3 regions of the Priestia veravalensis genome follow, and region 1 is predicted to be linked to each of the others. Evidence: riboswitches for the same ligand, from Rfam matches in the RefSeq annotation. Region 1 holds a riboswitch; each other region holds the start of a gene.

What was found. Region 1 has a riboswitch for thiamine pyrophosphate ahead of thiC (phosphomethylpyrimidine synthase ThiC). Riboswitches for the same ligand answer to the same signal wherever they lie in the genome.
Region 2: linked by a shared signal. The riboswitch ahead of tenA (thiaminase II) and the one ahead of thiC (phosphomethylpyrimidine synthase ThiC) in region 1 are both predicted to bind thiamine pyrophosphate.
Region 3: linked by a shared signal. The riboswitch ahead of AS180_RS07150 (acetylornithine deacetylase) and the one ahead of thiC (phosphomethylpyrimidine synthase ThiC) in region 1 are both predicted to bind thiamine pyrophosphate.

What each region holds. Positions count from the first base shown of each region.
Region 1 covers NZ_KQ758635.1:18,708-23,573, reverse strand. The annotation lists gene brnQ (branched-chain amino acid transport system II carrier protein) at 1-989, opposite strand, end outside; T-box leader at 1,095-1,337, opposite strand; gene AS180_RS06150 (hypothetical protein) at 1,511-1,798, shown strand; TPP riboswitch at 1,853-1,965, shown strand; gene thiC (phosphomethylpyrimidine synthase ThiC) at 2,083-3,849, shown strand; gene AS180_RS06140 (VanZ family protein) at 3,888-4,331, opposite strand; gene AS180_RS06135 (hypothetical protein) at 4,718-4,866, opposite strand, start outside.
Region 2 covers NZ_KQ758631.1:79,665-84,530, forward strand. The annotation lists gene AS180_RS04455 (TspO/MBR family protein) at 1-533, opposite strand, end outside; gene AS180_RS04460 (sodium/glutamate symporter) at 709-2,085, opposite strand; TPP riboswitch at 2,480-2,578, shown strand; gene tenA (thiaminase II) at 2,690-3,379, shown strand; gene AS180_RS04470 (aldehyde dehydrogenase) at 3,419-4,819, opposite strand; gene AS180_RS04475 (ArsR/SmtB family transcription factor) at 4,836-4,866, opposite strand, start outside.
Region 3 covers NZ_KQ758637.1:64,369-69,234, forward strand. The annotation lists partial or broken gene AS180_RS07140 (cytochrome P450) at 1-164, opposite strand, end outside; gene AS180_RS07145 (HAD family hydrolase) at 478-1,131, shown strand; TPP riboswitch at 1,438-1,540, shown strand; gene AS180_RS07150 (acetylornithine deacetylase) at 1,648-2,925, shown strand; gene tenA (thiaminase II) at 2,925-3,596, shown strand; gene AS180_RS07160 (ABC transporter ATP-binding protein) at 3,589-4,353, shown strand; gene AS180_RS07165 (ABC transporter permease) at 4,350-4,866, shown strand, end outside.

The DNA of each region.
Region 1 (4,866 bases):
AAGTTTGCAACAAGTAAACTAAATACGGCAATTGTACTAACCCAAACCTTATATGATACTTTCGGTACTAATTGCTCAAAATACTGACTGCATGAGGTTAATAATCCAACAGAAGTTGTTAAACAAGCTAGCGTAAATACAACTCCTAATAGAACAGCTCCGAACGGTCCAAAAAGCGTAAATACAATGTTCGTTAACGTTATTGCTCCATTTGCTGCATTGGCATGACTAACAGATCCTAAATATGCCAGCATAAGATAAATAATAGCTAGCAACGTTCCTGCAATTACTCCTGCACGAATGGATGATGACATAATACTTTTCGCACTAGTCATTCCTTTTTGCTTCAAAGCCATTGCAATGACAATTCCAAAGTTTAGCGCAGCGATTGTATCCATGGTCGCATAACCATCGGTAAATCCAGTAGCGAATGCTTTTGTGACATAATTACCTGCAGGTTGACCAGCCGGCTCAAAAGGATAAGAAAGGGCACGAATAAAAATAAGTGAAATAAGAACTAATAAAACTGGCGTTAATACTTTTCCAAAGCGGTCAACAAGCTTTGAAGGCTTTAAAGCTAACCAGTAAGCAAGTGCAAAATAACAAAACGTATATCCAAACAGCGCGGCTTTTACATTTACTCCTTCAGGTAAAAAAGGCTGTACGCCCATTTCAAATGCTAAGCTTCCTGCTCGTGGGATTCCTAAAAAAGGTCCAATTGCTAAGTAAATCATGACCGTAAATACAACGGCGAAAACTGGGTGGACTCGGTTTGCTAATGAATGAAGACCATTTGATTTTGCTACAGCAATGACACCCAGGATTGGTAGCCCCACAGCCGATAAAATGAAGCCTGTAACAGCTGGCCACAATTCACTTCCAGCAGACTGTCCTAAAAATGGAGGGAAAATTAAGTTTCCTGCTCCAAAAAATAATGAGAATAGCATTAAACTAATAAACAGTGTATCTTTTCTTGATAAAGCATTCATGTGAGTTCCTCCTAGATTGTTTGTATTTCTGATTTTTCTGTCTAATGTCAATATCACTTTCCACTCGAATCACTCCTTTTTATACACAAAAAAATCCCGTCCCTAAAAAGGGACGAGATATAATTCTCGCGTTACCACCCTCGTTCTACTAAAAACAGCAGCACTCGCCAACGTACGTGTTCATACGTGTTCCTTCTAACGGTGGACGTCCGAATATACTTACTATAAGGCTTCAGCATATTTTCTCAGAGATGATTTTCAGCTAGGAACTGTACGCTAACTTTCAGCAAACGTTAGCTCTCTGGGGAACAGTTTTCATAACCTACTCGTTCTCTTCAACGAATTTATAAGGTGTTTTAATTGAATAAAAATATTTTAACAAAACTTTTAAGATTTGTATACAAAAATTAAAATATTTTATCAATTATATTTTTTCCCATTAATAGTCAGTCTATAAAATGAAACTTCTAGCTAATTCGTTCGTATATACTACTATATTACTTAATAGGAGGCTCTTATACATGAGCGGAAATGTACGTGTTATGAAATGGCTAACGGCTGGGTATGAAGCATTTTTAGGTATTCCTCTAATTGGTGGTGCATTCATCATAAGCTTTTCATGGGGACCTTTAGTATTTGCTTTTTTCCTGCATGCAATTGCTCTATTTTTATCTCATAAAGAAGGTCGTTCAGCTTACGGAAATATTTTGGGGATGGTGACATCATTTGTCGGCGTAATCCCAGTTGTGGGAATGGTTATGCATATTATTACCGCTATTGTTATTGCATTTGAAGCAGCAAAAAGATAAATAACCGCTTGCATTTTTCCCTAATGATGGTAGAATGAAGTCGTCAATTAAATGATTTTCTACTAGGGGTGTCTGATTACACAGACTGAGAGAAGAGTTATTGTGCTCTTTAACCCTCTGAACCTGATTTGGGTTATACCAACGTAGGGAAGTAGTCTTGAAAGAACGGTGTTTTATGCTGTTTTCTTTTTTGTCTATTCCATCGGGCTCTTACATAGAGCCCGATTTTTTTGTTCGGTATAGCTTATTTTCTCAAAATCTACTAGCATAATGGAGGAATAAGTATGTCTAAAGAACAAGTAATCATTTCAATGCAACAGCCGTTTCCAAACAGTAAAAAAGTATACGTGCAAGGGACTCGAAGTGATATTCAAGTACCGATGCGCGAAATCCACCTTTCCCCCACTGTAAACGACCGCGGTGAAGAGCAAAACACCCCCGTTCGCGTTTACGATACAAGCGGCGTATACACCGATCCAGCCTATAGTGTAGATTTAGAAAAAGGACTGCCACCTTTACGCAAACCATGGATTGCAGAACGAAACGATACTTTTTCCTATGCTGGCCGTACCGTTCAAGCAAGAGATAACGGCTATAAAGAAGGCGATCAACGGAACGAAACGAAAAGCTTTCCCCTTATTAATTATTCACCACAAAAAGCAAAGGATGACAGAAACGTCACCCAAATGCATTATGCAAAAAAAGGAATTATCACGCCTGAAATGGAATTTATCGCAATTCGTGAGCAAATGAGTGCAGAAACGATTCGTGAAGAAGTTGCAGCAGGGCGTGCAATCATTCCCTGCAATATTAACCACCCAGAAGTTGAACCAATGATTATTGGAACAAAGTTTCACGTGAAAATTAATGCAAATATCGGAAACTCTGCTGTTCATTCATCAATTGAAGATGAAGTTGAAAAGATGACGTGGGCTACAAGGTGGGGAGCAGATACAATTATGGATCTTTCAACTGGTAAAGACATTCATAAGACGCGCGAATGGATTATTCGAAATTCACCCGTTCCTGTTGGCACTGTCCCAATCTATCAAGCTTTAGAGAAAGTTAATGGTATAGCAGAAGACCTATCTTGGGAGGTTTATCGTGATACACTCATTGAACAAGCAGAACAAGGGGTTGATTACTTTACAATTCATGCAGGCGTACTGTTGCGCTATATTCCACTAACTGCTACGCGAACAACCGGTATTGTCTCACGGGGTGGTTCCATTTTGGCTCAATGGTGCTTAGCACATCACCAAGAAAACTTTTTGTATACACACTTTGAAGAGATTTGCGAAATTTGTAAGCAATATGATATCTCAATCTCACTGGGAGATGGCCTGCGCCCTGGTTCAATTGCTGATGCGAACGACGAAGCTCAATTTGCAGAGCTTGATACGCTTGGCGAATTAACAACAATTGCATGGAAGCATGATGTTCAAGTAATGATTGAGGGTCCTGGACATGTGCCAATGCATCTGATTAAAGAGAACGTTGACCGACAAATGGAAGTTTGCCACGAAGCACCATTCTATACCCTGGGACCACTAACAACTGATATAGCACCGGGCTATGACCACATTACGTCTGGTATTGGAGCTGCAATGATTGGGTGGTTTGGTACAGCAATGCTTTGTTATGTAACCCCAAAAGAACATTTAGGCCTCCCGAATAAAGAAGATGTTCGCGAAGGTGTAATTACCTATAAAATTGCTGCTCATGCTGCTGATCTTGCAAAAGGTCACCCAGGTGCCCAAATTCGTGATAACGCACTTTCAAAAGCTCGATTTGAGTTTAGATGGCATGACCAATTTAATTTATCGTTAGATCCTGACCGAGCTCGAGAATACCATGATGAAACACTACCAGCAGAAGGTGCTAAAACCGCTCACTTTTGTTCCATGTGTGGACCTAAGTTCTGTTCAATGAGAATTTCTCATGATATTAGACAACTAGCGGATGAAAAACAGCTCGTTGATTTCGCTAAACAAGGCATGAAAGAAAAATCACAGGAATTTATTGAAAAAGGATCTAAACTTTATTCTTAATAAAAAGCACCGAGGTAAGCAACTACTTATCTCGGTGTCTATCGTTTTAAAATAAGTCTTTTAAAGAAAAAGAGCAGCTTAACTAAAATCCATCCGACCAGTGTTCCAATTGAATTTAGCAGAATATCATCAATATCAAAAACTCGCTCTGTTAACTCATATTGTAAAATCTCAACAGTGAAACTGATTAAGAACCCTGTGACAACCACTTGAATAAATCCGTCAAATGATTTCATAAAAAGCGGTATAAACATTCCAATTGGAGCAAACATTACAATATTCCCTATTACGTTCACGAATGCTAGCTCAAGATTTCCACTGGCCCACATGAGCTTAATTGTACTAAATAAGCTTAAGTTCATGGCTTGCCCATATACTTGCTCGTTTTCTTTAATGAGCGTGACGTAAATAAGTGTCACACCATATATAATAAACAAGAAAAGCAATCCTTGTTTTACTTTTTTCTTTGTATTATCCGTCATGTTTTTCCACACCTTCTCTGTCCTTACCGTCTGCTTTTACTTCTATCATATTGTACATGCTATGTATTTATGAAACATTCAGCTTACTTTATCCTATCACGTTACCTCTTTTTCTGGATACCAAACTTTAAAAATAAAAGAGACTGGGACACAATGAAATGATTCCTTCTCAAAGGCGAATCATTACTTTGTTATAATAGCTAGGTTGTAAGCACAAGTTCGTTCCCTTACGCTAGTTTTTTGAATTTGTTTTTGAACCAACAAAAAAATACCCAAGCTATCAAAAGCAGTTAACTTGTGATAGTTGGGGTATATCATTGTTTGAAGCACTTATGTCTCAACCTCTTGTAATTAATTAATGATTCCTCGATGAATCACTTCAACAGTTACATCTGGTTTAATATCGATTTGAGCATAGTCTTTTTTCCATTCATCTTTACCTTATCTGTCATCGTCATATATTTGTTCTTTTTATTTGATAATAATAATGCTTTTGCTTCCTCATCTTTTAACGTTATTCCCGAAAATTTTTCCC
Region 2 (4,866 bases), on a different contig from region 1:
GCCCACGTCTGTTCACCTAAACCAAACAGCGTTTCGATTCCATTAGCTTGGAATACAACAAAGACATTAACAATTGTTGCTACGGATACCCAGCCAATATAAATAGAAATCGGCAGCCTCATAAACCATGTTGTCATTCTGGAATTTTGAATGATGGAGTAAATAATCATTAGCGTTACTAAGAATAGAACGATGACGAGTAAAGCAAGAGTAAAGTAACGATATTGAAAGATAAAAATCCATGCACTATTTAGTAAACAACTAATGAAGAACCAAATACCAATTTTCGCATAGATTTCTTTTTGATCTTCTCTCGCAATAAATTGACGAATAATCCAGATAATTAGAAGCGTATAAATTAGGCCCCATATCGCAAACGCATAGCCTGCTGGCGTAAATAGTGTTGGTACGCTATCAGATACTTCACCTGTAGTTTGACCACCTATTGGTAAAGCGTTCGCTAAATAGTTTACGATTAACACAAGAACTAAACCAATCGCATTTAAGATACTATAAAAACGAAAATTTGCCATACTATTTCTCCTTTCCTGTAGATGTAAATATAGTTGTTCTAGCTAAAAAGATAAAATAGTAGCTTCTCTTCATTAATACCTCGTCTGACTTAAATTTATGCACTCGTTAACAATTTTTCTTAGAATAGGCCTTTTGACTCCTAAAAAAACAACAACTCAGCCTTAGACTGAGTTGTTATTTTGAATTTGCTTCTATACTTCTTGATTGACTGGATGATTTCTTTTCGTTTTTAACCCATCCTCTTAACATGGCAAATAAATAAATAGCTATGCTTGCTCCAATTGTAATAAGCACAAACAACCAATGCTGGCTCGTTGCAATCATTAATGGAGCAAATGTAATAAGGAGAATCTCTACCGGCGCAATCGGTATATATGCCAACGCGTAATCATCGAGTGTTTTACTTTTGCTTTCAGGATCCGCGATACGCAATAGTGCGATTCCCATTGCCGTTGTTCCTGTAATCCATCCCCAAGTAAAAATTCCTCGTTCAAACCAAATTGGACCAAAGAACTTGCCAGAAAGAACTCGGAATACAAACCATGCAAACAACAGACCGAATAATAATAACAGTGCAAAAGGTACAATATAGCTTGCTACCGCTGATAAACTAATAGAAGCAATACCAAACGCAACTAAGAAGTCTGTTGCACTTCCACTAATTCTGTTCATTACATCTGCATTAATATACTGATCGCTATTCGTTTTCTTCATAATACCTTTAATAGCTAAACCTACAAGAAAAGCTAGTGAAAAAGCCGGTATTGTTACTGAAGGCAATAACGTTTGACCTAGCTCACTTAAATAGTAGCCACCTAATGCGATAATTGTCACTAAAGCCACATGTAAGACAAGTGGATCAACAGCAATCGATGATACCGTATCCATTTTTGTAGAAGTGCGCTTTTCAGGGGGGATTAATCCTGTTCTTAATTCTCGTGGTAAGTCTTCAAATCTTGCAAGATAATTTGTTTCACCTTTTTTCGAATAATATTTAATGAACGCCAACCCTACTACGATTGAGCAAATAACACCAATTGTTGCTGATGTCATCGCTAGCGATAATCCTTCTTCCCATCCTTGCTTTGCAAACGCATCTCCGACAGCAGCCGCTGTTCCATGTCCACCGATAAATCCTGCTGCTAATAACAAGCCAAATCCTAAGTTTAAATCTCCCCAAACGTTATTTAATAGCAGCAATGAAAATAGTAAACCGACGCCCCACATTGCTAGCATAATCATTTGAGAATACGACCACATACTACCTACGCGACCCGCTATTTCTTTAAACTTTACACTTTGAGTTGCAATTGGAATTGCACCAAAAATAACCGCGATTAGAATACCTGGATAAGTTCCAATTTGATCAGTGAATGGAATGAGGCCAATACCGTTTGGCCCTAATGCTAAACCCAATATTCCGGCAATAATACTCGCAGGTAAAAATAAGTTTTGTACCCACCTGACCTTTGCTCGAATAATGGTACCAGCCACTAATAACAGTGAGATGAAACCAAGATCCACAAATAAATCCCATGCTGATAGATTCATTAAACAACCTCCTTAAAAAATATAATTCCTACTAAATTGACAGGACTAATTTATATTAAACTAGGCAAACTGAAAAGGCCATTTAGCTTCAGCTAAATACCTCTTCAATTTGTAGCTTAATTCTTTAATTGAGCTTGTTTAAACGTAACGAACTTACAATTATTATAGCATGATAGCACAGCCTTTGCACATTCCGACAAGATTCGTGACAATTTTCTCATTTTTTCATTAACTACTTCAATCGTTTAGTTACTAGTTTCATATGTAATTTATCTCATTTATTTTTTTAAAATATCACTATTCAAACTACTACTTTCCATTACTTTTGAACCGTTTTTTCTAAACTTTTGTATAATTCTTTTTTTTATGTTAAATTGAATAAGAATAAAATGAAAGAATCCACTAGGGGTGCCGTTTGGCTGAGACAAGGAATCTTGATCCCTTTGAACCTGATCTGGCTTATACCAGCGTAGGAAAGTGGTACGGCGTTGTCGTGTAATACACCAACAACTGTCTTTACCACTCCATATAATGGGGTGTTTTTTTGTTATTGCCTACATTTATAAGTGCATTCCTTGTGGATTCAATTAGGGAGGAATATCAATTGTCATTTTCAGCTCAATTACGCAAAGAAGCAGCTTACATTTACGATTCCATCTTTCAACATCCATTTGTTGCAGGTATTAAGGAAGGAAAAGTTCCAAAAGAAGCTTTAATTCATTATGTGTCACAGGATTATGAATATTTAACTGCTTTTGTTCGCATATACGGTGCGGCGTTAACAAAATGTAGTACCCGTGATGAAATGGAAGTGTTTAATAACGGTATTTCAATTGTTTTACATAGTGAAGTCCATCCTCATAATAATTTTTGTAAAGTAGCTGGCATTCGTTATGAAGATATGAAGCATCAGCCCTTAGCACCAACAGCAAATCATTATATTAGCCACATGATGACGGTCGCACATACAGGGACACTAGGTGAAATTATTGCTGTGCTACTGCCATGTCCATGGACATACGTTGAAATTGGCGAGCGTATTGCAGGCGAAGTGAACTTAACACCGGATCACCCTTTTTACGAATGGATTTCCTTTTATACCAATGGAGAAATGAAAGAAACGACAAAATGGTTTTGTGACAAATTAGATGAGTTAGCAGAAAAAGCTTCAGCTGAGGAACGTAGACGTATGAAAGAGCATTTTATCAAAAGTTGCGAACTTGAGTATCTATTTTGGGACATGGCCTACAAACAAGAGCAATGGCCTCTATCTCAAACCATCGTGCACTCATAACAAACAGGGCTTCTTATAAAGAAGCCCTTTCGTTTGACGTTATTTCAAAAACTTTTTAATCGTTTTTAGACTTTGGTTATCAGACGGATACTTAAAGGCAAAATCAAACTTTGTTGTTTGCTTCAGCACGCTTTTAAAGTGTGAAAACGTTTTAAAGCTTGCCTCACCGTGATATTGACCGATTCCACTCTCTCCAACTCCTCCAAATGGCAGGTGCGGCGTTGCCAGGTGCATAATCGTATCGTTAATGCACCCTCCCCCAAATGAAACCGTGTTAATAATTTGCTGCTGAACCTCTTCACTTTCTGAAAACAAATATAGAGCTAGCGGCTTTGCTTTTTGATGAACTGCACTTACGACCTCATCTACACTTTCATATTCAATAAGAGGTAAAATTGGACCGAAAATTTCGTCTTGCATAACGCTTGAATCCCATTTTACTTCGTCTAAGACGGTTGGAGCAATCTGGAGCGTTTCTTCATTATAATTACCGCCAATTACAACTTTTCCATCTTGTAAAAACTCAATTAAACGATCGAAGTGTCTCTCACTGACAATTCTGCCATAACGCCCGCTTGTGAGTACATCTTCGCCATAAAACTGCGTTACCGCTTTCTGTAGCTGTGCAATAAGCTGAACCTTTACGTCTTTATGAACTAGCAAGTAGTCTGGAGCAACGCATGTTTGACCAGCATTCATACTTTTACCAAACATGATGCGCTTAGCCGCAAGTTCAACATTTGCATCTCTATGCACAATACAAGGGCTCTTACCTCCTAGCTCTAACGTGACTGGAATGAGCTGCTTTCCTGCTTCTTGCATAATGACTTTTCCAACGTTGACGCTTCCTGTAAAGAAAATATAATCCAGCGGTTGCTTCAATAAGATTTGAGTCGTTTCCACAGCTCCTTCTATAACTGTAACAAACGAAGGGTCAAACGTTTTGGCAAGCAATTCTTCCATTACCCTTGAAACATTAGGCGTCAGTTCCGACGGCTTAATAATTGCTGTATTGCCCGCTGCAATAGCGCCAATTAATGGTGAAATAGCTAGTTGAAACGGGTAGTTCCACGGTGCAATAATGAGCGTCACTCCGTAAGGTTCCGGGATGATATATCCTTTTGAACCAATATGAGTCATGACTGTCTTTGCTTTTTTAGACTTCATCCAGCCGTCTAAATGCTTTAGCGTAAAGCGAATTTCTTCTAACAAAATGCCAATCTCAGAAGCATACGCTTCTATTTCTGATTTGTTTAAATCTTTTTTCAACGCCTCCATAATTACTTCTTCATTGGATTTAATCATGGATTGCAAATCCTTTAGTGCCTGCACTCGCACGGCTTTGGACTTTGTCTTTTGTTCATAGAAGTACCGCTTTTGCTTTTCGACAATATTGCTGATAATGTTCTCATCTGTAACGTAATACTCACTATGCTTCATTTCTTCACCTCTTTGATCATAAACATTCTTTTTCAATTGTTGAAATT
Region 3 (4,866 bases), on a different contig from region 1:
TCGACAATATCTACAGTTGTATTCACTTCGATGTCTTTGACAAGATTAGCAGCAATTTGACGAATGCGTGGCTCCCAGTTCTTTAAGCTACGTGGTGTAAAAGCAGCAGAAAGTAAAGAGCGTGCTTTACGGTGATCAGGTGGATCTAACAGCGTTAGTTTGGTATCTCAGTTACCGGAATTACTTCTTGTTTCATTGTTCGTTCCTCCTTCTATAGAGATGGAAAAGAGTAAATGCTCTCTAAACTTTTTGTGCATACAGTTCGATAAAATGAACCTATAGTTCAAAATGTACCTTAATTATATAGGGGGTATTGTTTGCTCATCAACTGAAATAGAAAAGTTGAGCGTAAAGAAATGAAAAAATGCAAATGATATCCATATGTCGATGTGCTAGCTGAAATATACATTTGTAGCCCTACTCATAAGAACGTGATAGGATATTAACTAGAATTGAGATATAAAGGCGGTATGAAAGATGATTAAAGCAATTGTGTTTGACTTTGATGGATTAATTGTAGATACAGAATCAGTTTGGTATGAAGTATACTGCGATATGCTAGAACCTCGTGGCGTACATTTGAAAATTGAAGAGTTTGCGTCTTATATAGGAACGGATACTAAAGCGCTTTACGACTTTTTATATGAGCAGTTTGGTCGTGAATTAACGAAGGAAGAAATTGCAAAAGAGTCATTAAAGCGTCACCGAGAAAAAATGAAGCAGCTTGCAGCTCGTGAAGGCGTTCTTGAGTATTTAAAAGAAGCGAAAGAATTAGGACTGAAAATTGGTTTAGCTAGCAGTTCAGACCGTGCATGGGTTACGTCGTTTTTAAAGGAATTAGATCTCCTTGGTCATTTCGAAGTGATGCAAACGCGTGGCGACGTGGAAAAAGTTAAGCCAGATCCAGCTCTTTATAAGCAAACAGTTGAAAAGCTAGGCGTAAAACCTTCTGAAGCCATTGCTTTTGAAGACTCAGCCAACGGTGCAAAAGCTGCGATTGCTGCGGGTTTACAATGTGTAATTGTGCCGAATCGTCTCTCTGCACATTTGACGTTTGAAACGTATCACTTACGCATTGCCTCTATGAAAGAGAAGTCGTTGCAAGAAGTAATTGAACAGGTAAGTCATTAAAAAAGTGAAGCTAGCATTAGCTCCACTTTCTATGGTTCTAAGTGTATTTTTGGGAACGGAATACGAGGCGGTTGTATTACTGTCCAACTTGTCAAAAGAAGTAAGTATAGAAAAGGAGGGATTCTAAGCTGAATAGCTCGTCCCTAGTCTTCTATACTTGGTAGGCATCCGATAGAATTAAACATAACGCTATTGTGGCTTTGAAGGTCAAATTAGAATTCTGCAAATTGTATTGAACTATATAAGGTAGTGTGGTACAACTAATAGAGGTAATAATCAGATAGTTTTACAAAAAAATAGTCATTATCAAACCACTAGGGGTGCTTTTCAAAGCTGAGAGAGACGCTTGTCTTAACCCTTATAACCTGAACTAGGTAATACTAGCGTAGGAAAGAGGTATTGTGTGCTACATCTATGACTTTTACGTGATGTAAGAGGGATACATGTGTATATTCAAGCGCTTCTTTTCTATGAAAAGAAGCGCTTTTTTATGTGGTTTAGAAGGAGGGAATTGGTATGAATATTACGGATGTAGTAAAGCAAGTAGATGACAAACGAGATGAGCTTATTGAACTTTTGACCAAGCTCATATCTTACAAAACACCAGCACCACCTGCACGTAATACAAAAGAAGCGCAGAGCTATATTGCGCGGCTGTTGGAAAGCTATGGTTTTGAAACAGATATGTGGGACGTGTATCCAAATGATCCTAACGTTGTTGGAACATTAAAGGGAACAAATCGAAGTGGGTACCAGAGCTTGATTATTAATGGACATATTGATGTTGCAGCTGTTAACGAAGACGAAGGATGGGATGCTGATCCGTTTCAAGCGAGGTGCGGTGAAGAATTTATTACGGGGAGAGGCGCTGCCGATATGAAAGGCGGACTCGCTGGTGCGCTGTTTGCTATTAAGCTTCTACGTGAAGCTGGAGTGGAGTTTCCTGGTGATTTAGTGTTTCAGTCAGTTATCGGTGAAGAGGTTGGAGAGGCAGGTACCCTTGAATGCTGCAAGCGAGGATATAGCGCAGACTTTGCGGTTGTGGTTGATACAAGTGATTTGCAAATCCAAGGTCAAGGTGGAGTCATTACCGGGTGGATAACTGTGAAAAGTAAGCAAACATATCATGATGCCACAAGAAGACAAATGATTCATGCCGGCGGCGGTTTGTTGGGAGCCAGTGCAATTGAAAAAATGATGAAATTAATTGGTGCACTACAAGAGTTAGAGCGCCACTGGGCTGTTGTCAAAAGCTACCCTGGCTTTCCGCCTGGAACAAATACAATAAATCCAGCGGTTATTGAAGGTGGTCGCCACGCAGCGTTTATCGCAGATGAGTGCAGGCTGTGGGTGACCGTTCATTATTATCCAAATGAATCGTATGAAGAAGTAGCGAAAGAAGTAGAAGACCATCTGTTACAGGTTGCAAAAGCAGATCGGTGGCTAAGAGAAAATCTCCCAACGTTTAAGTGGGGAGGAACATCAATGATTGAAGATAGAGGTGAAATTTTCCCTGCATTTGAAGTAGATAGAAATCACCCAGCAGTTCACTCGTTAGTCAGTGCTCATAGAGAAGTGACAATGAAAGAAGCGAAAGTCAACGTTTCTCCAACGGTTACGGACGGTGGCTGGCTAGCTGATGCAGGTATAGCTACAGTTATTTATGGCCCAGGCGAATTAACGGAAGCACACGCTGTTAATGAAAAGCTGTCCGTTGATCAATTACTCGATTACACGAAAGTGATGGTTCAGTTTATTTATGAGTGGCTACATACAAAAAAGGAGAGTGCCTAATGAGATTCAGTGAACGTTTATATGAAAAAGTAAAGCCTATTTGGAAGCAAACGCATGAGTATCCCTTTGTAAAGGGGATGGGAGAAGGGACGTTAGAGCAAGAGAAGTTTCGCTTTTATATGGTACAAGATTACGTGTATTTAATTGATTATGCAAAGCTATTTGCACTTGGAGCAGTAAAAGCAACAGATGTTCAAACGATGGGGAAATTTGCAGCGTTATTACATTCAACGATCAACGAAGAGATGGAGCTACATAGACAATATGCAAAACGTTTTTTAATTACTCCTGAAGAACTAGAAACAGCAGAGCCCGCGCCAACAACGCTTGCTTACACGCACTATATGCTTCACGTTTCTCAAAACGGAACGCTAGCTGAGCTTGTTGCCGCACTGCTCCCGTGCATGTGGAGCTATTGGGAAATTGGCAAAGAGCTTTCCACTCAGCCTGGAGCAGCTCATGAGCTTTATAGTGAGTGGATTCACATGTACAGCTCAGCTGAATTTGGTGAGCTTGCGACTTGGTGCATCGATCTAATGGATCAGCTAGCAGAAGGAAAATCAGAAGCAGAGCTTAACAAGCTAGAAGAAATCTTTATTAATACGACGCGCTTTGAATACTTATTCTGGGATATGGCTTATGAAAAAGCGATGTGGCCTGTTCATGTATAAAAAAGCTTTGGAGTTTGAAAAGGTGACTTTCTCATATGAAGAAAGCAAAGGAGCAATCTTAGAATCTCTTAATTTTGATATTAAAGAAGGAGAGTTTGTCAGCATTGTTGGTGCAAGCGGTTCAGGAAAGAGCACGCTTTTTCGACTCATTACCGGGTTAGAGATAGAGCAGACGGGAAGGATTTTAATTAATGGTCAGCAGCATCATAGTAGATTGGGTCATGTGGGATACATGCCCCAAGAAGATCTTCTTTTACCTTGGAGGACGATTCTAGATAACGCTGCTTTACCTTTAGAGTTAAAAGGAGTAGCGAAGGGAAAAGCATATACACAAGTAAAAGAGCTGCTAAGTGAATTTGGGTTAGAAGGGTATGAACATCGATTTCCTGCCAATTTATCAGGAGGAATGAAGCAGCGGGTTTCGTTTCTTCGTAGCGTGCTAAGCGGGTCAAACGTACTTTTGCTAGATGAACCGTTTAGTGCCTTGGATGCCATTACTCGTCTATCCATGCAGGAGTGGCTGCTTGAACAGTGGCAAAAGCGTAAGCAAACCATTTTGTTTATCACCCATGATGTACAGGAAGCGCTGTTTTTATCAGATCGAATCTTTATCTTTGATAAGCAGCCTTTAAAGGAATTTCAGCAGGTCAAGGTACCTCTTGAAAGGCCAAGGTCTCTGCAGGATATAGATCGACCAGAGATTGTAAAGCTAAAGCATCAATTGATGGAAGAGCTCAGAATGAAGGTGGATGCATGAAGAAGGTAAAAGAGTGGAGTTCATCTATTATTTTAACGCTCATGTTGCTGCTTATTTGGCAGGTTATCGCTTATGTTGTGGCGATGCCCTTTATTTTACCATCTCCAGTTGAGGTGTGCGTGAGAATATGGGAGCTAAAAGATGTGCTGTTCATTGAACATTTACCTTCAACGCTACGGATTATTTTAATAGGTTTAGCCATTTCAATTGTTGTAGGCGTGGTGGTTGCGATTTGGATGAATAACAACAAAACCATTGAGCGGGCTATCTATCCTATGTTAGTAGCTTCGCAAACCATTCCAATCATAGCGCTAGCGCCTATTTTTGTACTTTGGTTTGGCTATTCAATCTGGAGCAAAGTAGTTGTAACGGTCTTAATTACGTTTTTCCCCATTACCGTTAACACGTTTGATGGTCTTCGCTCAACGAGACGTGAACACGTTGAACTTTTAAAAACGATGGGAGCGACTAAACGAGATCTTTTTATGAAGCTAAGTGTTCCAGCCGCTTTAC